DNA from 2 places in the Trichlorobacter lovleyi genome. Region 2 is predicted to be linked to the other one. Evidence: riboswitches for the same ligand, from Rfam matches in the RefSeq annotation. Region 2 holds a riboswitch; the other holds the start of a gene.
What was found. A riboswitch is a leader RNA that binds a small molecule or an ion and turns the genes downstream of it on or off. The one in region 2 is predicted to bind S-adenosylmethionine.
Positions count from the first base shown of each region.

Region 1 (15,846 bases), 450 kb from region 2:
CATCAAGAAGAAATATGATGATGAGCTTGAAATCCTGCAAGGCCGCCTGAACCTGCTTTCCCGTCATAAGGATTTTGACAGGATTTCGGTGGTGGTGTTGTTTGAGGGAAACGATGCCGCCGGCAAGGGTGGCAGTATCCGCCGGATAACCCAGGCCCTTGACGCCAGGGCCTACCGGATCATTCCGATTGCCGCCCCCAGTGAAGAAGAACGGGCACAGCCCTATCTGTGGCGTTTCTGGCGCCACCTCCCCCGCCGGGGACGTTTTGCGATCTTTGATCGCTCCTGGTATGGCCGGGTACTGGTTGAGCGGGTGGAGGGTTTTTGCTCCCAGACCGACTGGATGCGGGCCTATAGCGAGATCAACGACTTTGAGGAACAGATGGTGCGCAATCACACGGTAGTAGCCAAGTTCTGGCTGGCCATTACCCAGGATGAACAGCTGAAACGGTTCAAGGAACGGGAGAAAATCGGATTCAAGCGGTTCAAGATAACGGAGGAGGATTGGCGCAATCGTGAAAAGTGGCCGCTGTATGAACAGGCGGTCTGCGACATGATCGACCGTACCAGCACCGAGATCGCCCCCTGGACCCTGGTGGAGGCCAACGACAAGAATCATGCACGGATCAAGGTGTTAAAGACACTTTGCAGCCAGATTGAACAGGCACTTGCAAAACTTTAGATACCGCTGTATACCATGAATTCAATCGTTTTAGCAGATTGCAGCAGAAAAAGGATTGTCCTATGCCGATTCCAGTCGAGGTGCTGGCAGCCCTCAACACAACCCCCGAAGCGCTGGCCAAAAATCTGATAGACGACACGCGCAGTGTTTATTCAACCATGCTGGGCCTTGATCTGATGCATCTGCCCCTGGAAGTCGACCCGATGGAACACTTCCAGGACTGCGTATCGGCCATGGTCGGGCTGGCCGGCACCTACAACGGGCTGATCTCGATCCATCAGCCGACCTCGCTGGCCATGAAACTGACCGAGGCCATGCTTGACATGGAAGTCAACGAAATCGATCAGGATGTCTTTGACGCCCTGGGAGAGATCGCCAACATGGTGGCAGGCAATGTCAAGCAGCACCTTTCAAAGGGTGGGCTGGATGTCAGGCTATCAACGCCGTCAGTGGCAACCGGAAGCGACTACATCATTTGCACCAAACAGGCCAACTCAATGAACCTGCTGTTTGACCTGGATGAGGAATGGATTCTGGTCAGCGTAGTGCTGGAGATGGACTGAGCCGGTCCCGGCTCAGGGCACTAAGCGCACAAACAGCCGTTCACACCGCCTGAGCAGCATGAAAAACAGCTCTTTAGCAGGATGAGACGAAAACGAGCAATAGGGATTACGGATATACAAAGGACGGGCACCGGCCAGCAGGGCAGACAGACAGCCGGTCAGCAGACGATCATCAACCATCAGAATCGATGACAGGGGAACTGAAGCCAGTTCCCCTGTTTTTTTCAGGCCATCCGGATACGGTTTTTTACGCACACCGGAGACAAAACGCAGGCCGGGAAACTGGCTGGCAAACCAGTCCACCCGGGGACCAAAGGGACGATTTGAAAGGATACAGACCCGCTCTACACCGAACACCGCCACCGCGCGCCTCAACCAGTCGGTCACTTCAGGCAGCGGCTGGTCGGCAGCGTGGGGAGCCAGCACCCCGTCAAAATCAAGGGCCAGCGCCCTGACACCCTGTTCTGACAGCACTGACGGTTCCTGATCCAGCAGCATGCGGGACGCCGGTGTCTGTGCAACCAGATCCCGCAGCCGACCGCGATACTGCCAGCCGCCGGTTATTCCCTCCAGAATATGGCCGATGACGCTACTCCTTTTCCTTGAAGGGACACTTCTGGGCCTTGCTGACCAGGAAGTAGACAATTCCCAGCACCAGCAGGGTCACGGTCAGAAAGGCCTGGGTCTTCAGGTCGTCATGCCGCAGGGTCGAAATCAGGATCTCCCGCACCATGGCCACAATGATCACTCCCACAAAGACCAGGATGTTGAAACTCCCCCCCTTCAGGTTCTTGATCTCGTTATCCAGCAGCTCGATCATCATCCAGAGGATCAACATGGCCCCCAAGGCTGACAGAATCCCCTTTTCGACATCACCTTGAAATATCTTCATGATGTCACTGACAAACAGGCCCACCACACCGATTGAGACCCCGGCCAGGGCCAATACCAGCACCAGATTCAGGCCATAGGTAAACCGCTCCGACAGATGGATCAGACCCGACTCCAGCGAACGGGACACAAAGACCTTGCGCATTTCTTCATCTCGATAGGAAGAGGTCATCACCGCCAGGTTCATATCCAGAATCTTGTCCACCGATTCTCGGTACAGACGGCGCTGGTCGCGGTCCTCAAAGGTATCGTGAATCATATGCTGAATGGCATGGCGCACATGGTTCATGGCAGCATTGACATAGTGAACCGGCAGGCCGACCCGCACATGGGCCTGCCCGATCCGCTTCAGTGAACGCAGGTACTCATCGTCATAGGTCCCCTGAAAAAGGGTGCGAAACCAGTGCCGATGGAATGCTTCAAGCCGATCCCGGCTGGAATTGCCGGCAATGATCTTCTGTGCTTCGGGGATATCGGTCAGATATTGCATGAAGTGGTCAGACAACCCGTTAAGATACTCCTCTGCCACCGGCATCAGATCCAGCAGGTTGCCGGCATCCTCAGCGGTAAATCTATATTCTTCCCTCAGTTTGGCCATACTTTCCATCGGAGTGCTCCCTCGTCCTCGTAAGTAAATCGGATTATTCAGGACAACCATAGCGCCAGGCAGCGGCGCAACTTCCCTCGCTGGAGACCATGCAGGCCCCCACCGGCGTCTCGGGACTGCAGACAGAGCCAAACAACGGACAGTCCTTGGGGGCGATCCGGCCGGTCAGGACTTCACCACAGCGGCAGCCGGCCGGTTCACGGGCAGGCGGCAGCTCCACCGGCAACATACGGGCTGCATCATAGCCGGCATAGGCGGCACGCAGAACCAGACCACTGTCCGGCAGGACACCTAGACCACGCCAAACGGCATCAGCCGGTTCAAAGACACGCCTGATCAGCTCTTGAGCCTTCGCATTGCCCTGGTTCGATACCGCGCGGCTGTACTGATTCTCAACTGCGGCACGACCTGCGCGGCATTGTTGCACCAGCATCAGCACTCCCTGCAGCACATCTGCCGGCTCAAAACCGGTCACCACACAGGGGATGCCGAATTTTTCAGCCAGGGGCCGATAGGCATCAGCGCCGATCACGGTGCTGACATGGGCCGGACAGAGGTAGCCGCGGATCTGTAGTTGCGGGTCTGCCGACAGGGCCTGCATCGGGCCCGGCATGGTCTTGTGGCTGGTCAGCACAAAGAAGTTTGTACATCCCTGTTGTTCTGCTGAAAGGATGGCGGCTGCCACCGTAGGGGTGGTGGTTTCAAATCCCACCCCCAGGAACACCACCCGTTTGTGCGGCAGTTCAAGGGCCAGCTTGACCGCATCAAGCGCGGAATAGACGATCCTGATATCAGCCCCTTTGGCCCGCTCGGCCATCAGGGATGAATTGGAGCCGGGCACCCGCAACAGATCACCAAAGGTGGTGACAACCGTATCCGGCAGACCGGAAAGGGCAATGGCATGGTCAATATAACTGACCGGCGTCACGCAGACCGGACAACCGGGACCCGACACCAGTTTCACCGGCTCCGGCAGTAACGACTTCAGGCCAAAGCGGGCAATGGCCATGGTATGGGTACCGCAGACCTCCATCAGCCGCACCGGCTCCGGCAACTGCCGGGCCTCCTCTGCTATGGCGGCAGCCAGCCCCTGCACCAGTTCACGATCACGGTATTCATCCTGAAACTTCACGCCATATCCTCAGGGTTGAAGATCTCCCGCATGATCCGCAGGGTTTCCTCCGCCTCAGCCGGATCGATCCGCGAGATGGCAAACCCGGCATGTACGATCACATAATCCCCCACCGCAACCGGATCGCCCAACATCATAAGACTGGCCTCACGCTGTACGCCGTCGATCTCGGCCAGCACCATATCGTCATTGATTTCAAGAATCTGCATCGGCACGCCAAGACACATTCTGCCTACCTCCTTGCTGCTATTGCGGCCTGCCCCAGGGCTATCCCCCCGTCATTGGGCGGCACCAGCCGGTGTATAAAGACGGAAAAATTTGATTTTGCCAAGAAAGTATACACCAACTCGCTCAAAAGGCGATTCTGAAACACACCACCGGACAGCACCACACGGTCAAGCCCGGTCTCCTGGCGGATCAGGTCGCACCCATCCACCACCGCCGCAGCCAGACCGGCATGGAAGGCCCGGGCCAGCGACGCAGAGGATTCGCCTGCCTGGAGCCGCTGCAGCAGCCCCAGCAACAGCGGTGCCGGGTCAAGCTGAAACGGCGTCCCCGGCTGCAAGCGGTACAGCAGCAGCTCTGGTGCGGCTGCGGCCTCTGCCAACGCCTCCAGCGCCATGCCGGCCTGCCCGTCAAAGCTGTTGCGGGTTGCCGCCCCCACCAGGAATGCAGCCGCATCAAACAACCGCCCCATGCTTGAGGTAAGCGGTGCATTGATCCCCCGCTCCAGCACGGCCTGCAGTAATTGCCTGTCAGTGGCAGCAAGCACCGGCATGCCGGGTAGCTGCCAGATCCCGTCACCAAGCGGCTCCCACAGCCAGGCAGCAGCCATCCGCCACGGTTCACGGGCAGCAAGATCGCCGCCAGGCAGGCGCACCTGCTTCAGATGACCGGCCCGCTCCACTGCGCCATAGCCTCCCACCAGAAACTCACCGCCCCAGACCGTTCCATCATCCCCCAGACCGGTGCCGTCAAAGATCACACCGATCAGGTCGCCATCCAGGCCGTTTTCAGCCATGCAGGAGGCCATGTGGGCGTGATGGTGCTGGACCCGTACCAGCGGCAGTCCCAGCTCTTCGGCATAGCGGGTGGAGAGATAATCGGGGTGCCGGTCACAGGCCACCAGTTCAGGCTTGATCTCCATGATCGTGCCGAGATGGTCAATCGTCCGGCAAAAGGTGTCCAGCGTGGCCTCATTCTTCAGGTCACCGATATGCTGGCTGAGAAAGGCCTCCCTGCCGCGGGTCAGACAGACCGTGTTCTTCAGTTCCGCCCCCACCGCCAGGATCTTCCCGGCATCAAACGGCAGCGGCACCGGCCGCGGCACATAGCCCCGTGAGCGGCGATAGAAGAGCGGCCTGCCCTGAAAGACCCGCAGTACGGAATCGTCGGTGCGCACCTGTATCACACGGTTATGGGTCAGAATGGCATCGGCAATGCCTGCCAACTGTTCCGCAGCCTCAGCATCATCACTGAGCATCGGCTCGTCAGAGGCATTGGCGCTGGTCATCACCAACGCCTTCAGCCCGGTATCGGCAAACAGCAACTGGTGCAGCGGCGTATAGGCCAGCATCAGACCGATCCAGCGGCTGTCCGGCGCAACCAGCTCAGCAACCGGCGTAGCAGTTCTGCTGCGTACAATCACCACCGGCGCCTCAGGAGCGGCCAACAGCCGCTCCTCCAACTCCTCAAGTTCAGCCAGCTGCCTGGCCGTTACAAGATCCGGCACCATCACCGCAAACGGTTTTTCATCCCGTTGCTTACGCTGCCGCAGACGTGCCACCGCCTGATTGTTACAGGCATCCACCGCCAGGTGATAGCCGCCCAGTCCTTTGATTGCCACAATCAGCCCCTGCTGCAACAGGGCAATGGCCTGCCCCAGCGGATCGGCATGACCGGGCACCAAAGACAGCCGGGGACCGCAATCCGGGCAGGCGATCGGCTGGGCATGGAAGCGACGGTCAAGGGGATTGCGGTATTCCGCTTCACAATCCGGACAAAGGGGGAAAGCGGCCATGGTGGTCAGGGGACGGTCATAGGGGATGCCGGTCACAATGGTCCAGCGGGGACCGCAGTTGGTACAGGTGATAAAGGGATGCCGGTAACGGCGGTCAGCAGGATCAGACAGCTCCCTCAGACAGTCGACACACAGCGCGCTGTCCGGGGCAATCTGTGGTTCACGCCTGCCGTCGCTGCTGGCAAGAATCACAAAGCCGGTCTCATCGTGTAATAGCAGGAGGTCACGGAATTCAAGCGAGCTGATCACTGCCAGCGGCGGCAGTTCTGCCTGCAGGCGCTGACGAAAGCCGGCAAGCTGTTCTGCCCTGCCCTGCAGTTCCAGCTCAACCCCGGCCGGGCTGTTGCGGACCCAACCGGTCAGTCCCAACTCCGCTGCCAGGCGAAAGACAAAGGGGCGGAACCCCACCCCTTGTACAATCCCGGCTATGCGCACCCCCTGACGGATTATCTCCCCAGCTCCTGCTGCAGCCAGCCATACCAGGCATCCAGCCCCTGTCCGCTGGTGGCGGAGAGTTCAAGGATTGCCAGATCATGGCTGACCCGGCCCGCATACTCTTTGCACTGGGCCACGTCAAAGGAGAGGTGCGGCAGCAGGTCCACCTTGTTCAGCAGCATCAGGTCAGAGTTATGGAACATCTGGGGGTACTTCAGCGGCTTGTCCTCCCCTTCGGTCACCGACAGCACCACCACCTTGTGGGCCTCGCCAAGATCAAAGGCAGCCGGGCAGACCAGGTTGCCGACGTTCTCGATAAACAGGATATCCAGCTGATCCAGATCAAAGGCCTCAGTGGCATGCATCACCATATGGGCATCCAGATGGCAGCCGGCACCGGTATTGATCTGCTTGACCGGCACGCCGGTGGCGGCGATCCGGCGGGCATCGTTGTCGGTCTGCTGGTCACCCTCGATCACCGCGCAGCGGTAACGACCGGACAGATCTCGCAGGGTACGCTCCAGCAGGGTGGTCTTACCGGAACCCGGTGAAGAGACCAGATTCAGCACCAGTATCCCCTTTTCTCTGAACAGGGCTCGGTTGAAAGAGGCCAGCCGGTTGTTCTTGGCCAGGATATCCTCCTCAATGCTGATCCTTTTGCTGCGATGGGCCTCGTCATGGCTGTGCTGATGGGGCTGGCCGTCGTCGTGCAGATGATCATGGTGGTGATGCTGCTCGGCATGGTCATGATCATGACTGTGGGGGTGGGGATGACTATGGCTCAGGTCACCGTGGGTATGTTCATGCTCGTGGGTATGTTCGTGGTCATGATGATGGCCGGAAACAGGTCCGCAGCCGCAGGTGGTACACATGGGGAAACCTCCCGAATAGGGTTAATGTCTCAGTCTTACCGAGGCGGGTAGCGTTGGTCAAGCGCTAAAAGCAGGCGATCTTGTATACTCAATCGGCGCCGCAATCAAACTGCAGACAGTACAGGCGGGCATACTCGCCGTTCAGGCTCAGCAGCTGATCGTGGCGCCCCTCCTCCACCACCCGTCCCCGGTTGATCACCACGATCCGATCGGCATCCCGCACCGTGGAGAGCCGGTGGGCGATCACCAGGGCGGTACGTCCGGCCAGCAGCCGCTCAACCCCTTCCTGAATCAGGCGCTCACTTTCACTGTCCACGCTGGCGGTGGCCTCGTCCAGTATCAGCAGTTCAGGATCAAAGGCCACGGCCCGGGCAAAGCAGAGCAGCTGCCGCTCCCCCAGCGACAGGTCACCGCCCCGCTCGGCCAGCTCGGTCTCGTACCCCAGCGGCAGCTGTTCTATAAAGCGGTCCGCCCCCACGGTGACCGCTGCCTGGCGCACCCGTTCTGCAGCCCGGGGATCCCCCAGGCAGATATTAAAAGCGATGCTGCCCGCAAAGATGAACGGTTCCTGGGAGACCAGCGCCATGCGGCGGCGCAGCTGTTCCCGCGGAATCCGGCGGATATCAACACCATCAACCAGGATCTGTCCCTGATCCAGTTCATACATCCGGGACAACAGCCTGATCACGGTGGTCTTGCCGCCGCCGCTCTCCCCCACCAGGGCCAGCCGCTCCCCCTTCTGCAGGCTCAGGTTGACATCAATCAGGGCCGGCTCATCGGGACGATAGGAGAAGCTGACATTGCGGAACTCAACCAGAGGAAAGCCAAAGACGCTGTATTCGGCCTGAGAAGCAGGCGGCGAGGAAGGGGCGCCGCAGGCGTACAGATCAGTACGTCGAGAAGCCCCTGACGATGCCAACGAACTTATCTGGCTGAAGTCAGCGTCTTTTTCCTGCTTTTCATCCAGCAAAGCAAAGATCCGCTCCAGCGCAGCCATGGCCCCCTGCATGATGCCGTACTTGGCCGAGAGATCACGGATCGGACCAAAGAATTTTTCTATGTACTGGATAAAGGCCACCAGGGTGCCGAAGGTCAGCAGCCCCTGCAGCATCTGGCCGCTGCCGTACCAGATGATCAGGGCAATCGCCAGCGAGGAGAACATCTCAACAATGGCGTAGAGTGAGGCATCCCAACTGATCACCGGCCTGTTGGCATCACGGTGCGCTGCGTTGAGTTCGCTGAAACGGGCCTGTTCCTCCTGCTCCCTGCCAAAGGCCTGCACAACGGAGACCGCCCCAAGCACCTCGGCCAGATGCCCGTTCATCTTGCCCAGCCGCGAGCGGACCTCACGAAAGGCCTGACGCATATTGCGGCGGAACAGCCAGGCCACAAAGATCAGCGGCGGCAACACCGTAAAGGTCACCAGCGACAGCCTGGGGTCCATCCAGAGCATGGCTGCCACGATCCCGGCCAGCAGCAGGAAGTCACCGATCACCGACACGATCCCTGCGGCAAACATCTCCCCCAGCGCCTCCACATCACTGGTCAGACGCGTGACCACCCCGCCGGTGGCAGACCGGTCAAACCAGGGCACCGGCAGGCGCAGCAGGTGCTGAAACAGGGTAGCCCGCAGATCGGCCATCACCCGCTGTCCCACCATCTGCAGACCGTAGACCTCACCCCAGGTCAGCAGCGCCTCAAGCAACAGCAGCAACAGAAACAGGGCCGCCGGCCCTGCAAGCAGATCCAGCCGGCCGGGTGTAATGGCATGGTCAATGGCATATTTCAGCAGCAGCGGCTGCCCCAGACGACAGAGCGTGGTCAGCGGCAGCAGCAGCAAAATCCCCCCCACCGCCAGGCGGTAGGGCACCAGATAGCCCAGAAAACGGCGCAGCAGACGTGCGTCGTAGGCCTTGCCGGCTATGGCGTCCTCATGCAGACCGCCGTGGTGCATGGTGTCCTCCCGTCCGGATTCCGGTTCCAGCTGCAACGGCTGCAACCGCCCTGCACTGGAACCGGAATAAAACCTTTGCAGAGCATCGGGCGATTGTCAACCTGAATAGGTTGCCGCAACTGCCCGGCAGCAACCGCCGACCTATACAATACTATTTTAATGTATTTTAATAATATTATTCTTTACCAGATTGTGTATTTTTTACCTTGACGAATTAAACAGCATCACAGTAAAGTAAAAACAGATAGAAGATGAAACAGGATGCAGGAAAGGATCAGACCATGGCACGCATCTTCAGCGACAACTCACAATCAATCGGCAACACCCCCCTGGTTAAACTGAACAAGGTCACAGACGGAGCACAGGCAACGGTACTGGCAAAGATAGAGGGGCGCAACCCGGCCTACTCAGTCAAATGCCGCGTCGGCGCCAATCTGATCTGGGATGCCGAAAAACGGGGGATACTGAAGCCGGGCGTAGAGATCATAGAACCAACCAGCGGCAACACCGGCATCGCCCTGGCCTATGTGGCCGCTGCCCGGGGTTACCGGCTGACCCTGACCATGCCTGAGACCATGAGCATTGAGCGGCGCCGCGTGCTGGCTGCCCTGGGGGCCAACCTACTGCTGACGCCCGGTTCACTGGGCATGAAGGGGGCGATTGCCCAGGCAGAGGAGCTGGCCGCCAGCGACCCGAAACGCTACTTTCTGCCCCAGCAGTTCAAGAATCCGGCCAACCCCCAGATTCACGAACTGACCACCGGACCCGAAATCTGGGCCGATACCGATGGAGGTATAGACCTGCTGGTATCCGGGGTCGGCACCGGCGGCACCATCAGCGGCATCTCCCGCTATATCAAGCAGCAGCAGGGCAAGCAGATCCTCTCGGTGGCGGTGGAACCGGCTGAAAGTCCGGTCATCAGCCAGCAACTGGCAGGCAAGCCGCTGCAACCGGCCCCCCACAAAATCCAGGGGATCGGCGCCGGCTTCATACCTGACACCCTTGACCTGAGCCTGGTTGACCGGGTTGAAACGGTAACCGGCGATGAGGCGATCGATTTTGCCCGACGGCTGGCCCGGGAGGAAGGGATACTGGTCGGCATCTCCAGCGGTGCCGCCGCAGCCGCAGCTGTTCGCCTGGCCCGGCTGGACGAATTCAGGGGCAGGACGATTGTGGTCATCCTGCCGGACGGGGCGGAACGCTACCTTTCAACACCGTTGTTTGGTGAATAACACAGGTGCCGTCATGACAAACACACTGGCCCGGAGACAATCAGCGCTGCCGCCGCAGCTGGAGCAGAAACTGTACGAAGCGCTGGCGGAATTACGCACAGGCACCATCACCCTGCTTGTGCAGGATGGCAGGGTCGTGCAGCTGGACCGCCACGAGAAATTCCGCCTGACCGGCATGTACAACTGGCACGGAGACGGTATTTGAAGAGCTGAAAAGCTGTTTATCCGTTTCTTGGCAGACTGCAACAAACATAGCTTCTTATCAAGAGCGACCGAGGGACTTGGCCCGGTGACGTCGCGGCAACCCGCCTGAAAAGGTACGGTGCCAATTCCAGCAAAGCCGCACAGCGGTTTTGACAGATAAGGAAGAGAGAACCGTCACGTACATCCTCTTCCGCACCCCGGAAGGGGATTTTACTTTTGGGCCTTCCCAAACAGGCCCCGTGGAGGAGATCATGCAGATCACAACCCAGGCAGTACAGATCGGACTTGAGTGGGATACCCGTACCGGCGCCGTGTCGGTACCGATCTACCAGACCGCCACCTTCCGGCATCCGGGGCTGGGTCAGAGCACCGGCTTTGACTACACCCGATCCGGCAACCCTACCCGCCAGGCGCTTGAAGAGGGGATCGCCCGGCTGGATGGCGGGGTACGCGGCTTTGCCTACGCCACCGGCATGGCCGCCATCACCGGCCTGTTGATGCTGTTCAAGGCCGGCGATCATATCGTGGTGACCGAAGACCTCTACGGCGGCACCTGCCGTCTGTTCAATCAGGTCTTCAACCAGTTCGGCCTTTCCTTCAGCTATGTGGACACCACCGACCTTGCTGCGGTGGAGGCGGCCATCAGGCCGGAGACCAGGGCACTCTTCATCGAAACCCTGACCAACCCGCTGTTAAAATTCGCCGACCTGCCGGCCCTGGCGGAGCTGTCCCGCCGCAGGGGGCTGCTGCTGATCGCCGACAACACCTTCCTGACCCCCTACCTGCTGCGTCCACTGGATCTGGGGGCGGATATCACCGTCTACAGTGCCACCAAGTATCTGGCCGGCCATAACGACACCCTGGGAGGACTGGTAGTAACCAGCAACCCGGAGCTGGCCGAGCGGATCTACTTCTACCAGAACTCCGTCGGCGCGGTACTGGCCCCCCAGGACTCCTGGCTGATCATCAGGGGGATGAAGACACTGGGGATCCGCCTGGACCGGCACCAGGAAAACGCCCTGAAGATCGCCACCTGGCTGCAGCAGCAGCCCCGGATCAGTAAGGTACACTATCCCGGCCTGCCGCAGCACCCGGATCATGCCCTGATGAAGCGTCAGGCACGGGGTTTCGGCGCCATGATCGCCTTCGAGGTTGACAAGCATGCCCTTGTCGAGCAAGTCTTGCTGAAAACCAGACTGATCTCCTTTGCCGAAAGCCTGGGAGGGGTGGAGAGCCTGATCACCTTCCCGGAGGTGCAGACCCACGCCGATATTCCGGCGGAGCTGCGGGCACGACTGGGGATCAACAACGTACTGCTGCGGCTTTCGGTCGGCATTGAGGACGCCGATGACCTGATTGAGGACCTGCGCCAGGCCCTGGAGGGATAAACGATGAAGATAGCAACCCAACTGATTCACGCAGGCCCCACCGTTGACCAGCAGACCGGCGCGCTGGGGGTGCCGGTCTACCAGATCTCCACCTACCGCCAGACCTCTTTTGAGCATTTTGGCAAGTACGACTATGCCAGGGGTGACAACCCGACCCGCGAGGCGGTGGAAGAGGTGGTGGCCCGGCTGGAGGGGGGTACGCGCTGCCTGGCCTTTGCCTCCGGCATGGCGGCCATCTCCACCACCCTGATGATCTTCTCCCCGGGCGACCACTTGGTGGTCTGCGACGATGTCTACGGCGGTGCCTACCGGGTGCTGACCTCCATCTTCAGCCGGATGGGGATCAGCGCCAGCTTTGTGGATGCCACCGACCTTGCCGCCATCGAGGCGGCCATCCGCCCCGAGACCAGGGCACTCTATCTGGAGACCCCCTCCAACCCGCTGCTGAAGGTCACCGACCTGCGCGGGGCAGCCGCCATTGCCAAGCGGCACGGCATCATCACCCTGGTGGACAACACCTTCATGACCCCCTACCTGCAGCGGCCGCTGGAGCTGGGTTGTGATATCGTGCTGCACAGCGGCACCAAGTTCCTAAACGGCCACAGCGATGTGATCTGTGGTTTTGCCGTGACCCGTGACGACGAGCTGGGCCAGCGGATCCGTTACATCCAGAACGCCTTCGGCACCGGCCTGGGACCGCAGGACTCCTTCCTGACCCTGCGGGGGATCAAGACCCTCAAGGTGCGGATGGACCAGAGCCAGCAGAACACCGGGATCATCGTGGAGCGGCTGAAAAAGCACCCTAGGGTAACGGCGGTCCACTACCCCGGCCTGGCGGAACATCCCGGTCATGCCGTCCACGGGGCCCAGGCAGAGGGGCCCGGCGCGGTCTTCTCCTTTGAGGTGGATTCTCTGGAAACCACCCAACGGCTGCTGGAAAACGCCCGTCTGGCCGCCTTTGCCGTCAGCCTGGGAGGGGTGGAGAGCATTATCTCCTACCCGGCCAAGATGTCCCACGCCTCGGTGCCCAGGGAGGAGCGCCTGCGCAAGGGGATCAGCGACACCCTGATCCGGCTTTCGGTGGGATTGGAAGACCCGGATGACCTGTACGCCGACCTTGAACAGGCGATGCAGTAGTTCCAGTTCCATTTCACGGCCCTCTCTGCGTTGGCTCGTTGTCGTCTTGAGATCATCCGTGAACTGGAACCTGCATTTTTGAACACTCTAAAGCTGAAAGTATCCGAACAGTTATGAACATCCGCATTAATGAACAACCTGTCAGCATGACAGCCCCCTGCAGCCTGGCCGGGGCAGCGCAGCAGTTTAAACCCGACGCCGACCTGCTGATCCTGAACGGTTTTCCCGCTGAAGCGGAAACGCTGCTGCAGGAGGGGGACCAGCTGTTCCTGATCAAACGGGGGGAACAGCCGTCAGCCGATGAGCTGGAGGCGTTGATGGCGGCCCGCCATACCCCCGGCATCCATGCCCGCCTGAAACAGGCCTGTGTCGGTATTGCCGGTGCGGGCGGTCTCGGTTCGGCCGTGGCAACGGCCCTGGCGCGGATCGGGGTCGGCCGCCTGATCATTGCCGACTTTGACCTGGTCGAGCCGTCCAACCTGAACCGCCAGCAGTATTTCATCGACCAGATCGGCCTCTACAAGGTGGCGGCGCTGACGCAGAACCTGCAGCGGATCAACCCCTATATCAGCGTCGAGCCGCACCAGGCCCTGCTGGGGCCGGACAATATCCCGCAGCTGTTTGCCCCCTGCTCCGTGGTGGTGGAGGCCTTTGACCGGGCCGACATGAAGGCGATGCTGGTGGATACGGTGCTTTCCTGCCTGCCGGGCTGTTGCGTGGTGGCAGCATCAGGGGTGGCAGGCTATGATGACAACAACAGCATCACCACCCGCAGGATCTCATCAAGGCTGTATCTGGTGGGTGACGGTGTGTCGGAGGCCCAACCGGGCAACGGCCTGATGGCCCCCCGGGTGGTCATTGCCGCCGGTCATCAGGCAAATCAGGTGGTACGGATCATCCTGGGAGAGCGATCATGAGCAGAATAGCCGTGGCCATGAGCGGCGGGGTCGATTCCTCGGTGGTCGCCGCACTGCTGCAGCAGCAGGGGCATGAGGTAATCGGCATCACCATGCAGTTGTTCGAGCCGTGCAGCAGCGGCCCCGGCACCCCGGCCCACGATGGCGCCCAGGTGGCGGCACAGCTGGGGATTCCCCATCACCTGCTGCGGCTGGAGCCGCAGTTTCGCGACCTGATCATCGACAACTTTATCGACCAGTACCGCCAGGGGCAGACCCCCAACCCCTGTATCCTCTGCAACCGCCTGATCAAGTTCGGCCTGTTGCTGGAACAGGCCCGTGAGCTGGGGGCCGAACTGCTGGCAACCGGCCACTACGTCCGCAGGACCGTTGGCCCGGACGGCATCTGCCATCTGCGGACAGCAGCCAACCAGGCCAAGGACCAGTCCTACTTCCTGTACTCCCTGTCACAGCAGCAGCTGCGCCAGGTACGCTTTCCGCTGGGGGAGATCGCCAGCAAGGATGAGGTCCGCAGTCTGGCCACCGCTTTTGGCCTGGCGGTGGCAAACAAGGGGGACAGCCAGGAGGTCTGCTTTATCCCCAACGATGACTATGCCGTTTTTCTGGAGCAACAGGGGATCAAGGCCAATCCGGGGGATATTGTGCATATCAACGGTCAGGTGCTGGGCCGCCATTCCGGCACCCATCGCTACACCATCGGCCAACGCAAAGGGCTGGGAATCGGCTGGAGCGAACCACTCTATGTGCTGGAGATCGACAGTTCCCGCAACCTGATTGTGGTGGGCGAACAGCAGCATCTGCTCAAAGCAGGTCTGATCGGCGCTGATATCAGCTGGATCATCCCGCCGCCTGCCAACAGCTTCAACACAACCTGCAAGATCCGTTACCGCCACCAGCCGGTGCCCTGCCGGGTGGAGCTGCTGGCGGATGACCAGTGCCGGGTGCTGTTTGATCAAGCACAGCGCTCCGTCACACCGGGACAGTTTGTGGTCTTCTACCAGGATGATCAGGTCCTGGGCGGGGGCAGGATTCAGGCTGCCTGCACGGCAGCCTGAACGGCCGCGCAGACGCAGAGGCACACCATGACCAGAACGGCAGATACCGTACACCAGCACAGCTCCCCTCCCCGGCAACAGACATATGCACGCCTGTTGCTGCTGGTGTTTGTGATTGCCAGCATCAGCCTGACCCACTACCTGGCCCCGCTGCAGCTGCACTACCTGCATGACATCTTCCAGCGGCTCTACTACCTGCCGATCATCCTGTCCGCCTTCTGGTTCGGCCTGTGGGGCGGTGTTGGTTGCGCCCTGCTGGTCAGCCTGCTCTATGCCCCCCATATCGTGTTTCAGTGGGGTGGATCATTGACCCTGGAACTGGAAAAATATCTTGAAATCCTGATGTACAACGTGGTGGGGGGGCTGACCGGACTTCTAACCCAGCGGGACAGGCGGCAGCGCAAAGAGCTGCAACTGACCGCCGAAGGGCTTGAGCAATCCTACCGCGCCCTGCAGGAACAGACCGAACGGATCGGGGCGGTGGAAGAACAGCTGCGCCGCTCCGAGCGGCTCTCCACCCTGGGCGAGATGGCAGCCGTACTGGCCCACGAGGTGCGCAACCCCCTGGCCTCGCTGCGGGGTACGGCCGAGATCCTGCGGGATGATTTTCGTCCCGGCACCCCCAAACATGAATTTGTCGAGATCCAGATCAAGGAGACCGAACGCCTGAACCGGGTGGTGGAAGAGTTCCTGCGGATGGCCCGCCAGCAACCCGGTGAACTACAGCGCTGTGTGGTTGCAGAAGAGCTGGAGACCA
Region 1 covers NZ_CP058409.1:3,072,822-3,088,667, forward strand. The annotation lists gene pap (polyphosphate:AMP phosphotransferase) at 1-682, shown strand, start outside; gene FY034_RS14215 (chemotaxis protein CheX) at 745-1,245, shown strand; gene FY034_RS14220 (YqeG family HAD IIIA-type phosphatase) at 1,258-1,890, opposite strand; gene FY034_RS14225 (protoglobin domain-containing protein) at 1,835-2,743, opposite strand; gene hypD (hydrogenase formation protein HypD) at 2,778-3,875, opposite strand; gene FY034_RS14235 (HypC/HybG/HupF family hydrogenase formation chaperone) at 3,872-4,102, opposite strand; gene hypF (carbamoyltransferase HypF) at 4,108-6,330, opposite strand; gene hypB (hydrogenase nickel incorporation protein HypB) at 6,342-7,202, opposite strand; gene FY034_RS14250 (ABC transporter ATP-binding protein) at 7,291-9,156, opposite strand; gene cysK (cysteine synthase A) at 9,438-10,388, shown strand; gene FY034_RS14260 (YezD family protein) at 10,402-10,593, shown strand; SAM riboswitch class I at 10,645-10,755, shown strand; gene FY034_RS14265 (trans-sulfuration enzyme family protein) at 10,844-11,980, shown strand; gene FY034_RS14270 (trans-sulfuration enzyme family protein) at 11,984-13,117, shown strand; gene thiF (sulfur carrier protein ThiS adenylyltransferase ThiF) at 13,231-14,034, shown strand; gene mnmA (tRNA 2-thiouridine(34) synthase MnmA) at 14,031-15,089, shown strand; gene FY034_RS14285 (ATP-binding protein) at 15,117-15,846, shown strand, end outside.
Region 1: it holds a riboswitch for S-adenosylmethionine, as region 2 does, so the genes downstream of both, FY034_RS14265 (trans-sulfuration enzyme family protein) here and metX (homoserine O-acetyltransferase MetX) in region 2, are expected to answer to the same signal.

Region 2 (15,846 bases):
CCAACTAACCAGATCATAGGAGGAATGTACCATGAAAGTTAAAGTCAGTTATTCCGATTTAGATGACAGGAAATACATTGGAAGGGTGCTTGGTGTGTTTGGCCTCTTCGCTGCAGGCGCTGCCCTGAACGTTGCCTGGCCGGCACTGAGCCATATAGGTGGTAAGTTGATCGGCTAATCCGATTACAATTCAGTAGAAACAGAAAAACCCGGCTTTGACCGGGTTTTTCTGTTTCGAGAGCGAATCAGCAAAGTTTAGCGGACTTGCTGAACTTCAACGATCTCAGGAATCTGCTCCTTGATCGCCTTTTCAATTCCCATCTTGAGGGTCATGGTGGACATGGGGCAGGAACCGCAGGCACCCTGCAGTTTCACCTTTACAATGCCATCAACCACGTCGATAAGCTCTACATCGCCGCCGTCGCGCTGCAGCATGGGGCGGACCTGATCAAGTACTGCCTGGACTTTTTCAATCATCGTTGTATCTCCTTCTATTAATTATCTGCTCTGCATCCGTTGAATGGGACGACATTAGTCTTGTATAGCGTTTTTAAGAAAAAAGTGCACCTGTTTTTATGCAAGCAGGTCAAGCAGCTCCTGCCGTTTAATCGGTTTGGTCAGGCAACCATCAGCCAGCTCCTGCAAGTGCTGTTCGTAATCAGCGGGGCTTGAGGTGACCACAATAATTCGCGAGGTATGACCTGAGAAGTTCCTGACCAGCGAGGCAAAGGAGTAGCCATTCAGTTGGGGCAGGTTAAGATCAAGCAGCACAATAGTCGGTTCATGTCGTTGGTACAGCTCTAGGGCGGTCACACCATCCGCAGCGATCAAGGTATGATAACCGGCCTCGCTTGCGATCATTTGCAGCATTGCCAAAGTCATTTCATCGTCTTCAACAATCAGAATAGTCTTCTGCGCCATGGGCGATTCCTCCACTACAAAGTAGTCTCGATGGTCATTTCTGGATCAGTAACACCACCGCATGGGCCGAGATCCCCTCGCCGGTGCCGGTAAAGCCCAGTCCTTCTTCGGTGGTGGCCTTGACATTGATCCGGTCAACATTCACCCCGCAGGCACGGGCAACGTTCTCACGCATGGCCTGAATGTGCGGGGCCATTTTGGGCCTCTGAGCAATGATGGTGGCATCCAGGTTGCCAACAGCATATCCCTGTGCCCTGATCAGGCCGACCACATGCTCCAGCAGTTTCATGGAATCCGCCCCCTTGAAGGCCGGATCAGTGTCGGGGAAGTGCTTGCCGATATCGCCCATGGCCAGGGCACCCAGCAGGGCATCGGCTATGGCATGCAGCAGTACGTCGGCATCGGAATGCCCCAGCAGCCCTTTTTCCCAGGGGATATCCACCCCGCCCATAATCAGTTTTCTGCCTTCCACCAGTCGGTGGACATCGTAGCCGTGTCCTATGCGCATTGTGTATCATCCTTGTGGAGATGGTTGTCCAGCAGATGCCGGGGCTGTACGTTCCCCAGCGCTGCCAGCAGGCTGTTTTTGATCTGCGGGATGTCCTGTTCAAGCCGGCGCAGCAGCTGCTTCATCCGTTGCCGTTGCTGGTCGACATCCGCCACCGGGCAGTTGCAGCTGACCGCCGTGATGCCGGCCTGCCGGACGGTGGTGAGAATATCCTCTTCAGCCAGGTAGACCAGGGGGCGGATGACGGTGATATCGCCGGTATCGCAGACGGTCTTGGCAGCCATGGCCTTGAGGGTGCCGATGAAAAACTGGTTCAGCAGCAGGGTCTCGATAAAGTCATCGCGGTGGTGTCCCAAGGCCAGCAGGTTGCAGCCCAGGCGGCGGGCTGCCCCGTAGAGGGCACCCCGTTTCAGCCGGGCACAAAATGAGCAGTAGGATGAACCGGGCCGCAGCTTGGTGGTGATCAGCTCGGCGTGGTCGGTCTGTTCGATAACCAGCTTAAGGCCAAGCGCAGCAACAAAATCATGGATGGCAGCGGTGTTGAATCCGGGAAAGCCGGCATCCACCGTAACCGGCAGCAGTTCGTAGTGGATGGGAGCCCGCTGTTGCAACTCCTTCAGTAGCATCAGCAGTGTCAAGGAGTCCTTGCCGCCGGAGATGCCGACGCAGATCCGGTCGCCGTCCTTGATCAGGTCGAAGTCGCCGATCGCTCTGCCCGTTCCGTTGCGCAAAGAGCGCCAGAGCTTGGGATCAACACCCGCCGGGCAGGACATCGGCTAGGCAGCGACCCGTTCCAGCAGGGAACGGACCATCGGGGTGAAGGTTTCATGTTCCAGCAGGAAGGCGTCATGGCCGTAGGCGGATTGAATCAGGTGGTACTCCACCTCTTTGCCCAGTCCCTGCAGACAGGTCACCATCTCTTCGGTCTGGTAGGGGGGGTAGAGCCAGTCTGAGCTGAAGGCGAAAAACTGGATCGGCGCCGTAACCCGGCTGAAGGCATCAGCCATGGATTCGTAGCCCCAGGTGACATCATAGAGGTCCAGTGCCTTGGCCAGATAGAGGAAACAGTTGGCGTCAAAACGGTCCACAAAGTTGTAGCCGTTGTAGTTCAGGTAGCGTTCCACCTCAAACTGTCCAAAGAAATCAAACAGGCCGTCCTTGGCTGAGAAACGGCGCTCAAACTTCTGCCACATCGATTCGTCTGACAAGAAGGTGATATGGCCGATGCCACGGGCCAGCGCCAGACCGTCCTTGGGGTTGTGTTTGTACTCCCCCTTCTTCCAGGTGGGATCATTATAAATGGCCCAGCGGGCCACGGCATTAAGAGAGATCGCCTGTGGTGAGGGGCGTGGTGTGGTGGCCAGGGCGACGACCGAGGCGACCCGTTCCGGGTACTGAGTGGCCCATTCCAGGGCCTGCATCCCTCCCATGCTGCCCCCCATCACGCAGAGCAGGCGCCTGATCCCCAGGTGACCCAGCAGCAGTTCCTGGGCGCGGACCATGTCGCGGACGGTGATGACCGGAAAGGAGAGGTTGTAACGCTTGCCGGTCCTGGGGTTGATCGAGGCGGGGCCGGTTGAGCCGTAGCAGGAACCGATCACATTGGAACAGAGCACGCAGTAGCGGTCGGTATCCAGCAGTTTGCCGGGGCCGACAATGGCATCCCACCAACCCGGCTTGGGGTCGTCTTCGCGACGCTTGCCGGCCAGATGGGCATCGCCGGTCCAGGCATGTTCCACCATGATCACGTTGGAGCAATCAGCATTCATGGTGCCGTAAAGCTCGTAGACCAGGGTGATTGGCGCAAGGATCCGGCCGCTTTCAAGCCGTATGCCCGCCTCAAAGGTTATGGTCTGCTCGTGCACAACACCGATGGACATGATCACCCCGATAGAAAAAAGCCCCTGCTGATAAATGGGAGCAGGGGCCTTGATAACGTCAAGATCCTCGCTCATCTTCGCCTTGCGGCAGGATTTAGCACCTGGCGCCCTGTTTGTAGCAGGGCCGGTTGCTGTGGTTTCATCGGGCCTTGTCCCTCCACCACTCTTGATAAGCAGGTTGTGAGGGCTAAAATACGTGAATGGCTGGTGAGAGTCAATGTAAATTGAGTGAGTTACCGCCTGACGGGATAGCTCTGGAAAATGCCGTTGCCATCTGGTATAACTACCAAGATTTCTGGACCAGACAAACTGCCATGACACAATGGAGCCGGGAGGATTCTATGCAACGGTTGGTGCTGCTGTTGGGTTTGTTGTTACTACCCCTTTTGGGAGGCTGTGCCCATAACTACTATAATCTGCCGCAGGATGCGGTGGCGGAAAAGGTGAAGGTGCTGGGGATGGTGCCGATCATTGTTGACACCGATTCCGATATCCGTCACCCGCAGCGGGAAGAGTTGATTACGCTGCTGGTTAATGTCAACCGCTCCTTTGAGCGGGATCTGCTGCGCCTGCTGAAAAATACCAACAGTTTTTATACCGTTACCCTGCTGGATGCCGACCCCAAGGCGGTCTTTTCCAATATTCTGTTCCGGCGTGAACGTCGTGATGATGCGGCAATCCAGTACAACAAGTACTTCTGGAAGGAAGATGCCCTGGCTGACTTCATGCGCAAAAACAGCCTGGATGCCGTGATGTTTGTGGTGGTCAGCGGTATCACCCGGCCGGACAAGATCACCTCCTCCAATCTGCTGGATTCACTGACCACGGATTATAACTTTCTGGTCATGACGGCCCAGATTGTGGATGCAAAAGGCACCATCCTCTGGGAGTACCCCAACTTCAGGCAGCGCAACCTTTCCTACAGCCCGCTGATGAACCTGCAATACCCTGACTTTGATGAAGCCAAGGCCAATATGAGCCCCCGGGTACAGGTCAAGTTCAAGACGCTGGAAGGAATTCGGCGTAGTCTTGAAAAGCGGCGTCAGGATCTGTTGCGCCGTGAAACCAATGAAGTTGAGCTCTACATGGGGCAGTTTGAGGAGATGACCTCCATGCTGGAGATTGACAAGGACCGCAAACCTGTTCCTGCGGCAGAGCCAACACCAAAACAGGAACAGCGGGAGGGGAAAAAGTGAAGATAGATATCAGCTTTGAAGGTGGTCAGAAGGTGGCCGCCAGCTTTCCCGATGGGTTGCAGATGCTGACAGACCAGCCCGGTGCCGATGGGGCACCCGGCGAGGCGCCAACCCCGTTTGCGTATTTTCTGGGCTCTATCGGTACCTGCGCCGGTATTTATGTATTGGAGTTCTGCAAGGCACGCCAGATTCCGACCGACCGGGTGTCGCTGACCCAGCATATCGAGTTTGAACTTGATCAACAGGGCAAGCGCAGGGTCAGCAAGGTGGGCTTGACCATCAATCTCCCCCCTGAATTTCCGGAGCGCTACCAGAAGGCGATTGTCAAGGCGGCTGAACTTTGCTCAGTTAAAAAGGCAATCATGCATCCACCCGAATTTGTTGTTGAGTATCAGGTGGTATAAAGGACGCCGTGGACGAAGCGCGCAAAGAAAAACTTACCAAAGAGCTGCAGGGGATCGCTATCGGCGCTGTCGGGCTGTTCATCCTGCTGGCCTTCATAACCTTCAGCTCTGCCGACCAGTCGCTGAACAGCTGGTCAACCGAGGGGGGGATCCGTAACCTGGGCGGCCGCCTGGGGGCCCAGGTGGCTGACCTGTTCTTCATGCTGTTTGGACTGGCATCCTACCTGCTGCCGGGGGCGTTGCTGTTTATCGCCTACAACTTGCTGCGCTTCAAGGAGCCACGGCTACGCTTTTACAAGGTGGCGGCCTTTTGTGGTCTGCTCTTCTCTCTGGCCTCGTTGTTTGCCTTCAGTTTTGAGTCAACAAGTTTCCTGGGACAGCAGGTCCCCACCGGTGGTCTGATCGGACGGGGGGCCGTGCTGATGTTGCGCGGCAGCATGAATGCATTCGGCGCCCTGTTGGTGCTGTTGCCGCTGCTGGCCGCCTCCATCATGATTCTGTCCGGCTTCTCCTTTGTGCTGTTTGCCTCCTGGTGGATTGAAAATCTGCGTACCAGGTGGGCTGCCCGTAAAGAACGGAACGCCCATGCCCGGGACGGGCGTGAGCGGGAAAAGGCCTTGGCGGAAGGAAAACCTGCCCCTGCGAGCGGTCCCGTGATCAAGACTGCCGCTGCTGCGCCTGCGGCTGCCCGCCCTAATTTCTTCAAAAAAGAAAAGAAGAAGGAAGCGGCCAAGGATAAGCCGGTCCAGGAGTCGTTTGATTTTATCAAGCAGGAAGGTGATTTTATCACGCCGCCGCTCTCGCTGCTCGATCCGCCGCCCGCCACAGAACGCCGGGTTGACCGCGAAGCGCTGGAGATGAACGCCCGTCTGCTGGAAAAGAAGCTGCTGGACTTCGGGATTGATGGCGAGGTGAAGGAGATCTGTCCCGGGCCGGTGATTACCATGTACGAGTTCGCCCCGGCCCCCGGGATCAAGATCAGCCGGATCGCCGGATTGTCCGATGACCTGACCATGGCGCTGCAGGCGCTCTCGATCCGCATTGTTGCGCCGATCCCCGGCAAGGGAGTGGTGGGGATCGAGGTGCCGAACCGTGACCGCGAAACGGTCTATCTGCGTGAGATCTTTACCTGTGATGATTTTCTGCAAAGCCGGATGAAGTTGCCGCTGGTGCTGGGCAAGGATATTGCCGGTCTGCCCTCGCTGACCGATCTGGCCAAGGCTCCGCACCTGCTGGTGGCCGGTTCCACCGGTTCCGGCAAGTCGGTATCGGTCAACACGATGATCCTGTCGCTGCTCTATACGGCCACCCCGCGGGATGTCCGCTTTATCATGGTTGATCCGAAGATGCTGGAATTTTCCATGTACGAGGGGATTCCGCACCTGCTGCTGCCGGTGGTGACCGAACCGAAAAAGGCCTCGCTGGCCTTGAAGTGGGCGGTGAACGAGATGGAGCGCCGCTACCGCCTGCTGGCTGACAAGGGGGTTCGTAATATTGAATCCTACAATCGCAAGCTGGCAACCGAGGAAGAAGAGCTGGTCGAGCATGATCTGGATGATGAAGAGATCATTGAAGAGCTTGAAGAGGTGATTGAGGGGGAAGACCCGGCAGTGCTGGATGAACCGCTGCCGTTTGTCATTGATGACGAGGTGGATGAGCTGGAACACAGCCACCTGCCCTATATCGTGGTGATTGTGGATGAGCTGGCCGACCTGATGATGGTGGCCGGACGTGAGGTTGAAGAGCATATCGCCCGTCTGGCCCAGAAGGCCCGGGCAGCCGGTATCCACCTGATTCTGGCCACCCAGCGGCCATCGGTGGATGTGATCACCGGCCTGATCAAGGCCAACCTGCCGTCGCGCATCTCGTTCCAGGTCTCTTCCAAGGTTGACTCCCGTACCATCCTGGATTGCAACGGTGCCGAGGCGCTGCTGGGGATGGGGGACATGCTCTATCTGCCCCCCGGCACCGGCCGTCTGCAGCGGGTGCATGGCGCCTTTGTTTCCGATGCCGAGGTGCAGCGGGTGGTTGATTTCCTCAAGAAACAGGGCAAGCCGGTCTATGAGAAGTCAATCCTTGAGATGAAGGATAGTGATGACAAGGGCGGCGGTGATGATGATGAAGAACAGGATGAGCGCTGGGAGGATGCCCTGCGGCTGGTGGCAGAGACCAGGCAGGCCAGTATCTCCATGGTGCAGCGCCGTCTGCGGATCGGCTATAACCGGGCCGCCCGGATCGTCGAGATGATGGAGCGGGAAGGGATGATCGCCCCCAGTGACGGCACCAGCAAACCCCGCGAGATCTACATGGACATCATCAACGCCTATCTGAATTCACAGCTAACGAGGTAGCAATGACAGAGCCACAGACGATTACTGCTGCTGCACTCCAGTTTACGGTCAACCAGGGGGACGTCGACGCCAACCTGACCTATGTCCGTGCGGCCCTGAAGCGGGTTGCGGAACAGGGTGCCAATCTGGTGGTGCTGCCGGAGATGTGGTCCACCGGGTTTGCCTACAAGAACCTGACCGAGCTGGCGCAGCGCACCGATGCGGTGGTTGCTGAGCTCTGTGAGCTTTCAGCCCGTTACAAGCTGGTGATTGTCGGCAGCCAGCCGGAACCGGCCGACGATGGCCGTGTCTTCAACACGATCCATCTGATTGATAACGGCCAGGTGGTGGCCCGCTACCGCAAGTTGCACCTTTTCTCGCTGTTGGGTGAGGACAGGGCCTTCAAGGGGGGCGACAGCTGGTGTCTGGCAGAGACCTCCATCGGCAAGGTGGGGGTGATCATCTGCTATGACCTGCGTTTTCCTGAACTTTCCCGTAGACTTGCCCTGGAGGGTGCGCGGGTGATCTGCGTGCCGGCCCAGTGGCCCAAGCCCCGTCAGGAGCACTGGCGGACACTGCTGCGGGCCAGGGCGATCGAAAACCAGCTGTATGTTGTGTCATGCAACGCCTGCGGCCAGATCGGCAAACTGGATTTCTTCGGTATGAGTATGGTGATCGATCCCAAGGGTGAGGTGCTGGCCGATGCAGGGGAGGCTGCGTGTGAGGTGTTTGCACCGCTTGACTGGCAGGCCATGGAGGCATGGCGAGCCCAGATTCCCTGTTTTGGCGACCGTCGCCCTGAACTCTACTGAGTTGTGATTGTTGCTTGACGGCCTGTCCCCGAAGGACTAGGTTTACGAATATTCTTTCTGGAGGTTAGATCCCGTGGGATTGGAAATGTTTTTTACCAGCACCGGCCTGGTTGTGAAGGCGGTTTTGTTACTGCTGATCATGTTTTCAGTGGTCTCCTGGGCCATCATCATGTTCAAATTTTTTCAGATCCACAAGGCCTTCAGCGAATCGGGCCGTTTTATGGACTTCTTCTGGAAGACCAAACGGTTTGACGCCATTTCATCGCAGGTGGACCGTTTCTCCAGTTCGCCGCTTACGGCCCTGTTTAACGAAGGCTACAGTGAACTGAGACAGTTGATGGAGGCTGAGGGGGTCAAGCCTGATCAGGGTGGTGTCAGTACCGATCTGGGCGGGGTGGCCAACGTCTCCCGGGCCTTGCGGCGGGCAACCAACCTGGAAGTTAACCGCCTGGAGAAGTACACCACCTTCCTGGCAACCACCGGTTCCACCTCTCCGTTTATCGGCCTGTTCGGTACGGTCTGGGGTATCATGGTGGCCTTTGAAGGGATCGGCAAAACCGGTTCCGCCTCGCTGGCCGTTGTTGCCCCGGGCATTGCCGAGGCGCTGATTGCCACGGCGGTCGGCTTGGTTGCCGCTATCCCGGCAGTCATGGCCTACAACCATTTTCAGCACAAGATCCGGGTGCTGGTGAAGGAGATGGACAGCTTCTCAACCGAGTTTCTCAACATCGTTCAGCGCAACATCGCCGGGAAGTAGGAGGACACCATGGCCATGGGCGGAAATGATGATGAACGGGGCATGATGGCGCAGATCAACGTCACCCCGCTGGTTGACGTTATGCTGGTGCTGTTGGTGATCTTCATGGTGACCGCCCCGATGATGCAACAGGGGGTGCAGGTCAATCTGCCCAAGGCAGATACCAAAGGCATGAACGCCCAGGAGGATACCGTCATTGTTGCTGTAGACAGAAACGGGCGTACCTTTGTCAATAAGGATGAAGTGCCCTCCGGCGATTTGCGCAGGAAACTGGCAGAGATGTTTGCAACCCGCACCAAAAAGGAGGTCTTTCTGAAGGCGGACGCCGGAGTGCCTTATGGTGAAGTGGTGCGCGCAATGGCCGAAATCAAAGGGGCCGGGATTGAACGGTTGGGTATGGTAACGGAGCCGGCCCAGAAGTAGGGACATGTACCAGCTTGAAGCTCGCAAAGATCCCGGATTGGGTGTTGCCACAGCACTGTCCGTCGCGTTACACGCGGCGGCGTTTGCTTTTTTGGTCTGGTGGCAACAGTTCATACCAGCGTCAGGGCCGGTGCAGACCACCTATTATGTTGATGTCGTCAATCTGCCGGTGGCTGACCCGCGTGCCGGCAGCCCGACCCAGAGTGGTAATGAAGAGAAAATGGCTCCTCCCCCTCCGACGCCCCCTGTCATGACCAGCCCGGCAGTGCCAACAAAAGTAACACCCGGCAAAAAGCCCTCGCCTGTTCCGGTCGCAGAATCTGCTGCCTTTCAGGAGCGTATGGCCAAGCTGGAGGGGAAGGTTGATGCCCAACGGCAGGCTGCCGCCTTTGAGACCTTACGTAAAAAGGTTGCTGCGCGTGGCAAGGTTGGCATGCCCCGGGGAACAGGCTCAGAGGCAGGTAGCGACTATACCGCCTACCTGCATTCCCGGCTGAAGGATGCCTTTCGGGAAACCATCAGTTTTCAAAGTAAAAAACCTTTTGTCATGGTGCGACTGACTATCGACGGTGATGGCCGGATTATCAGAACCCGTTTTGAAAAAAGCAGTGGCGATAAGGTCTTTGAGCTTTCGGTCACCCGGGCCATTGCCCTGGCTGAACAGACCATTGTCCCGCCGCCGGGTCGCACCGTGTTTGAAGGGGCATTTGTCTTCAAGCCCCAGGGGGTCAGCCAACAATGAAACAACTCGTACATCTGGTCCTTGCCTGTCTGCTGCTTTTGAGCATGCAGCAGGATACGGCAGCAGCCAATTATATCGAGGTAACCGCTGCAGGTAATCGCCTGCTGAAACTTGCCGTGGTCCCACCACAGCCGATGGGTACGGTGATTCGGCCTGAACTGGCCAATGAGACTGCAGAGGTGCACTCCTTTGACCTGACCATGTCTGGCCTGGTTGCCGCTGAACGGCGTGATGCCGCCTTGCTGGAGCATGGACTGGCCTTGACCCCGATGGATTTTATCCCCTGGCTTTCGGCGGGCTATGATCTGCTGATTCGTGGTGAATATGAGCTGCGCGGTCAGGAACTAACCCTTGAGTTCAGGCTGTATGATGTTGTGGCCAAGAAGCTGTTGACCTCGAAGCGCTTTCTGGGGCGTGAAAAGGATCTGCGGCGTTATGCACACAGCTTCAGTGATGAAGTACTGCGGGTTCTGACCGGTGAAAAGGGGGCCTTTACCTCGAAAATCATCTATGTCTCCACCCAGAGCGGCAACAAAGAGCTGGCTATGATGGACTGGGACGGCTTTAACGGTCAGCAGTTGACCGGTAACCGTTCAATCAACCTTTCTCCGGATATCTCGCCGGACGGTCGGGAAGTGATCTTTACCTCCTATAAGCGGGGTAATCCCGATCTGTACAAACGTGCCCTGTCAAGTAACCTGGAAGTGCCGGTCTCCAGCCGGTCAGGTCTTAATATTACCGGTGCCTGGTCGCCGGATGGCAGCAAAATCGCTTTGGCGCTGTCGAAAGATGGCAACACCGAGATCTACACGGTAGCCAAGGATGGCTCATCCCCCAACCGCTTGACGGTCAGCCATGCCGCCAACGTCTCACCGGCCTGGACACCTGACGGCAGTAAAATCGCCTTTGTGTCGGACCGGTTGGGCAAGCCACAGATATTTGTCATGGATGCCAATGGCGGCAATGTCAGACGTCTGATCACCAACGGGTCCTACAATGTCAATCCCTCCTGGTCTCCCAAGGGGGATAAGCTGGCCTTTGCCCGGATGGCGGGAGGATTTCAGATCTTTGTGGCCAATGCCGATGGCAGCAACGAAACGCAGTTGACCTTTGAAGGCAACAATGAGCGGCCCCGTTGGTCACCGGATGGGCGGCTGATTGCCTTCAGTTCCCGCCGTGGCGGCCAGGAGGCGATCTACGTCATGCGTGCCGACGGCTCCGGACAGACAAAGGTCAGCCGTAGTAAGGGGCTGAGCCAGCATCCGATCTGGTCTCCGCGCGGGCAATAAAAAATAATCAGGTGGTTGCAAAAAGATTCAAGGGATGTATAATCCACGCATACATTGTTTTATCAGGCTCACAAGGCCGTTGAATACCGTAAGTCACAAGGAGGCAGCAATGCGTAACGGATTTAAAGGGATGGTCGTGGCCCTTGGTGTTGTGGCAATGATGGCAGCAGGTTGCGCCAAGGAAGAGGTAGTCAAGAAGGACGAGCCGGTTGTGCAGGAGCAGACCGTCAAGCAGCAGGAGCCGGTCAAGCCGGTTGAGGTAGCAAAGCCGGAGGCCCCGAAGCAGGAAGCGCCGAAGCAGGAAGAAGCAACCGCAACCGCTGCCAAGGCATCAGAGGCTGTTGCCCTGGAGACCGTTTACTTTGACTTTGACAAGTCGGACCTGCGTCAGGACGCCCGTGACACCCTCTCCAAAAACGCTGAGGCGTTGTTGAAGAAGGTTGCGGATGCCAAGATCAAGATCGAAGGTCACTGTGACGAGCGTGGTTCTGACGAGTACAACCTTGCCCTGGGTGACCGTCGTGCCAAATCAGTTGCCAAGTATCTGATTACCCTGGGTGTTAAGGCTGACCGTATCAGCACCATCAGCTACGGCAAAGAGAAGCCTGCTGTTCAGGGAAGTGACGAGGCTGCCTGGTCCAAAAACCGTCGCGCTGAGTTTGTAATCGTCAAGTAACCTTTCAGCTCTATCGTAACAACTTCATGCACCGGTGTCCGGATCTGTTCCGGTACCGGTGCATTTTTTTAGGCTGTGGTACTTGACATTTTGCTTTTTAATATATATTGATTTTTATATATTAAGCTGTGGGGTGAAATCAATGCAGGTAAAGCAGATCATCGTATCGGGGCTGATTTTACTGCTGGTCGGGACTGGGGCTCAGGCTGCTGAGGTGCAGCGTGTAACGCTGCGTGAAGCGATAACAAGGGGTTTGGAGCGGAATAATGAGGCCCGGGCCGCCCGCTTTCAGGCAGAGTCTGTCAGGTCCGGAGCAACGGCCGCCTCATTGCACTATCTGCCGAGTGTGACCGTAGAAGAAGCCTGGTCTCGCTCAGATCTGCCGGTCAGTACCTTTATGATGAAGCTGAATCAGGGCCGTTTCACCAACCAGGACTTTGATGCTGCCAAGTTGAATAACCCGGCGCCGGTGAGCGACTTCCGGACCGTCGTGTCGATGGAACAGCCGATTCTGGTGCCTGCCGCCTGGGCTGCACACAAGGTGGCCCAGCGGGGGGCGGAACGCCAGGAGGCGATGTCAGAGCAGGCGCGTCAGCAGGTTGCCTTCCAGATATTCCAGCTTTATCTGGAGGTCCAGAAGGCTCATGCCCAGTTGCAGGCATCGCTAAAGGCCCTGGATGAGGCGCGGGAAAGCAGGCGTCAGGCAGCGGTCAGGACTGCAGCTGGCCTTGGGCTTAAATCTGATGAACTGCGGGCGGCAACCCAGCTGGCGGCCATGGAACAGCACAATATCAGTGCCGCAAATAACCTTACGCTGGCCAGGATGCAGCTGGCCCTGGCAACCGGTGGCCAGCCCGGTGATGAACTGGATGCCGCAGAGCCGGTGCAGCTGAAGCGTCCAATGGGTGAACTGAGCGGACTGATTGGCACGGCACAGCAGGAAAGGCGTGATCTGCAGGCCTCTGAGCGGGGAAAGGAACAGGCAGATGCTGCCTTGCTGCAGGCACGTTCCGGGTTTCTGCCAACGGTGGGGGCGGTTGGAGCATGGCAGATGAATGACAAGAACAGCGCGTTCGGTAGAGACCATGATGCCTGGATGATCGGGGTCTCCCTGCGCTGGAATATCTTCGACGGTTTTCGTACCTGGCATGGCAACGGACAGGCCCAGGCCTCCCGTGCTGCAGCTGTTGAACAACTGGAGCAGGCCAGAAAAGGGGTCAGCTATCAGGTGCATGAGGCATGGCTGCGCAGGCTAGAGGCTGAAAAACGTCGTGAAGTGGCCAGCTCTGCTGTGGCCGCGGCTGATGAGGCAACCCGGCTGCTGGCAAAGCGCTTTGACAATGCGCTGGCAACCATGGTTGAGCTGCTGGATGCCCAAAGTGCCTTGAATCAGGCCAGAGCCAACCTGGTGGAAAGCGATGCCAATCTGATGCTTGCCACCGGCCGGCTGTACCACTCCGCAGGTATCTTTCTGAAGGAGGTTCAGTAATGAATCGTTCATATAGCGCTGTTCTCTCATTGCTTACTGCCGTTGGCCTGGTCCTGGGCGGCTGTTCCGACACCAAGCACGGGGTGCAGGCACCTCCACCGGCTGTCAGCGGGCTGACCGTAACCGCAGTGAAGGTATCAGATCTGCCGGAGACACTGGATGTGGTGGGTACCGTCCGCGCCCGTACCAGCGCGCTGGTATCAGCCCGTATTTCCGGCACGGTCAGCGTACTGCATGTGCGGGAAGGGGACCGGGTGCGCAAAGGCCAGGTGCTGGGACAGCTTGACTCCAAGGAGAATCTGGCCCAGGCCACCGGCGCGGTTGCCGCAATTGACGAGGCAAAACGTGGTCTGGAAGAGGCCCAGGCGAGGCAGAAACTGGCCGACAACACCTTTGGACGCTTTAAAAAGCTGTATGACGAACAGGCGCTGACCCGGCAGGAGTTCGATACCCGTCAGACCGAACGGGAATTGGCCCATCAGGCCGTTGCCCGCGCAGAGGCCAGGTTGCGCCAGACCCAAGAGGCATCGCGGGCAGCAGGTGCCATGGCTGACTATACCAAGATTGTGGCGCCGATCTCAGGCGTCATTGTGGCAAAACAGGCTGATCTGGGGACGACGGTCTTTCCTGGGCAGCCGCTGATGACCATTGATGATGAAGGCAGCTACCAGCTTGAACTTTCCATCCCTGAATCACAGGTGCGTGCGGTGCATGCAGGTACATCTGTGCAGGTGCTGATTGACGCAACCGGAAGCAGTTTTTCAACGCGGGTCACCGAGGTGGTACCCACCAGTGACCCGGCCAGCAGGACCTACATTGCCAAGGTTGCTGTACCGCAAAAAGGGGTGCGCAGCGGGATGTTCGGACGGGGCAGTATCGCGCTGGGCAGTTCGGTCAAAGGGGTTCGGATCCCACGTATAGCGGTTTTCGAGCGTGGTGCACTGACGGCGGTCTGGTCAGTCGGGGCTGATGAGGTGATCCGGATGCGTCTGGTAAAGACCGGCCGGATTGTGGGGGATACTATTGAGATCCTGTCAGGTCTGGCGGATGGTGACCGGATTGTGACTGCCGGTATGGAAAAGGCCGTGGATGGTGCACGCCTTCAAACGGTCACAGGAGGTGCCAAATGATACGCAGGACGCTGCTTGTAGTCGGGCTGGTGCTTGGCCTGGCATCTGTTGCTGCTGCGGACAACTTCCGCTGTCCTAACGGTGAGATCGTCTCCACCGGTGATCGCCTCTCAATTGTGGCCATGAAATGCGACCCCCCGACCTACAAAAGCAGCAGAACCGAGAGTGAAGCGGGCTACAGGGGTGCTACTATTTTGGTCTCCGTGGAGGAATGGACCTACAACGAGGGTCCCAACCGGCTGGTCCATATCCTGACCTTCAAAAATGGCATTCTGGATTCAGTACAAACCGCAGGATTTGGCAAGTAGGGGACAGGTCATGCTCAAGCTGGGATTTGCGGGGAAGATCGCCCGCGCCTTCATAGATTCAAAACTTACCCCGTTGATTGTAGCGGCTTCGCTACTGCTGGGCGCTTTTGCCATCAAGATGACCCCCCGTGAAGAGGAACCGCAGATTTCGGTTCCGATGATGGATGTCTATCTGCCGATGCCCGGCTCATCCCCCCAGGAGATACAGGAACGGGTTGTCAAGCCGTTGGAGGGCCGCCTCTGGGAGATCTCCGGTGTGGAGTACCTCTACTCCATGAGTCGCCCCGGCATGGGGGTGATCACGGTTCGTTACAAGGTCGGCGAAAATATGGAGGAGTCGCTGGTCAAGCTGTACAACAAGGTCATGAGCAACCGCGGCATACTACCCTTGGGCGCAACAGAGCCGCAGGTTGTTGCCAAGTCGATTGACGACGTGCCGATTCTGGCTTTGACGCTCTGGTCGGACCGCTATGACCATACCATGCTGCGTAAAGTGGCCCGCGAGGTCTGTGACGAACTGAAAAAGAGTGCCAATGTCTCTGAAGCCGAAATCAAAGGCGGCCTGACACGACAGGTGCGGGTCATCCTTGATGCCTCCCGTCTGGCAGGCTACGGCCTGTCCCCGCTACAGGTAGCCGGTGCCCTGCAGGCCGGCAACAAGGCCCTGCCTTCCGGGGCCTTCAGCGGTGCCAACAAAGAGATGCTGGTGGAAACCGGATCGTTTCTGGATAATCAGGAGTCGCTGCGTCAGCTGGTGGTGGGGGTCTATGGCGGCAAGCCGGTCTATCTGGATGATGTGGCAAAAATCTCAGACACGGTCAAAGAGCCTGATGATTATGTCTTTATGGGGATGGGACCGGCAGCTGCCGAGAAAGGGCTGACCGGTAATCGTGCACAGGATTATCCTGCGGTTACGGTATCAATCGCCAAGCGTAAGGGGGCTAACGCCACCTGGGTTGCCGATGATCTGGTCAAAAAAGT
Region 2 covers NZ_CP058409.1:3,522,039-3,537,884, reverse strand. The annotation lists gene FY034_RS16350 (hypothetical protein) at 32-178, shown strand; gene FY034_RS16345 (NifU family protein) at 256-477, opposite strand; gene FY034_RS16340 (response regulator) at 574-921, opposite strand; gene ispF (2-C-methyl-D-erythritol 2,4-cyclodiphosphate synthase) at 956-1,429, opposite strand; gene ttcA (tRNA 2-thiocytidine(32) synthetase TtcA) at 1,420-2,202, opposite strand; gene metX (homoserine O-acetyltransferase MetX) at 2,206-3,309, opposite strand; SAM riboswitch class I at 3,378-3,485, opposite strand; gene FY034_RS16320 (hypothetical protein) at 3,651-4,505, shown strand; gene FY034_RS16315 (OsmC family protein) at 4,502-4,909, shown strand; gene FY034_RS16310 (DNA translocase FtsK) at 4,918-7,260, shown strand; gene FY034_RS16305 (carbon-nitrogen family hydrolase) at 7,263-8,051, shown strand; gene tolQ (protein TolQ) at 8,137-8,808, shown strand; gene tolR (protein TolR) at 8,818-9,231, shown strand; gene FY034_RS16290 (energy transducer TonB) at 9,236-9,973, shown strand; gene tolB (Tol-Pal system beta propeller repeat protein TolB) at 9,970-11,262, shown strand; gene pal (peptidoglycan-associated lipoprotein Pal) at 11,372-11,938, shown strand; gene FY034_RS16275 (TolC family protein) at 12,081-13,427, shown strand; gene FY034_RS16270 (efflux RND transporter periplasmic adaptor subunit) at 13,427-14,557, shown strand; gene FY034_RS16265 (DUF2845 domain-containing protein) at 14,554-14,865, shown strand; gene FY034_RS16260 (efflux RND transporter permease subunit) at 14,876-15,846, shown strand, end outside.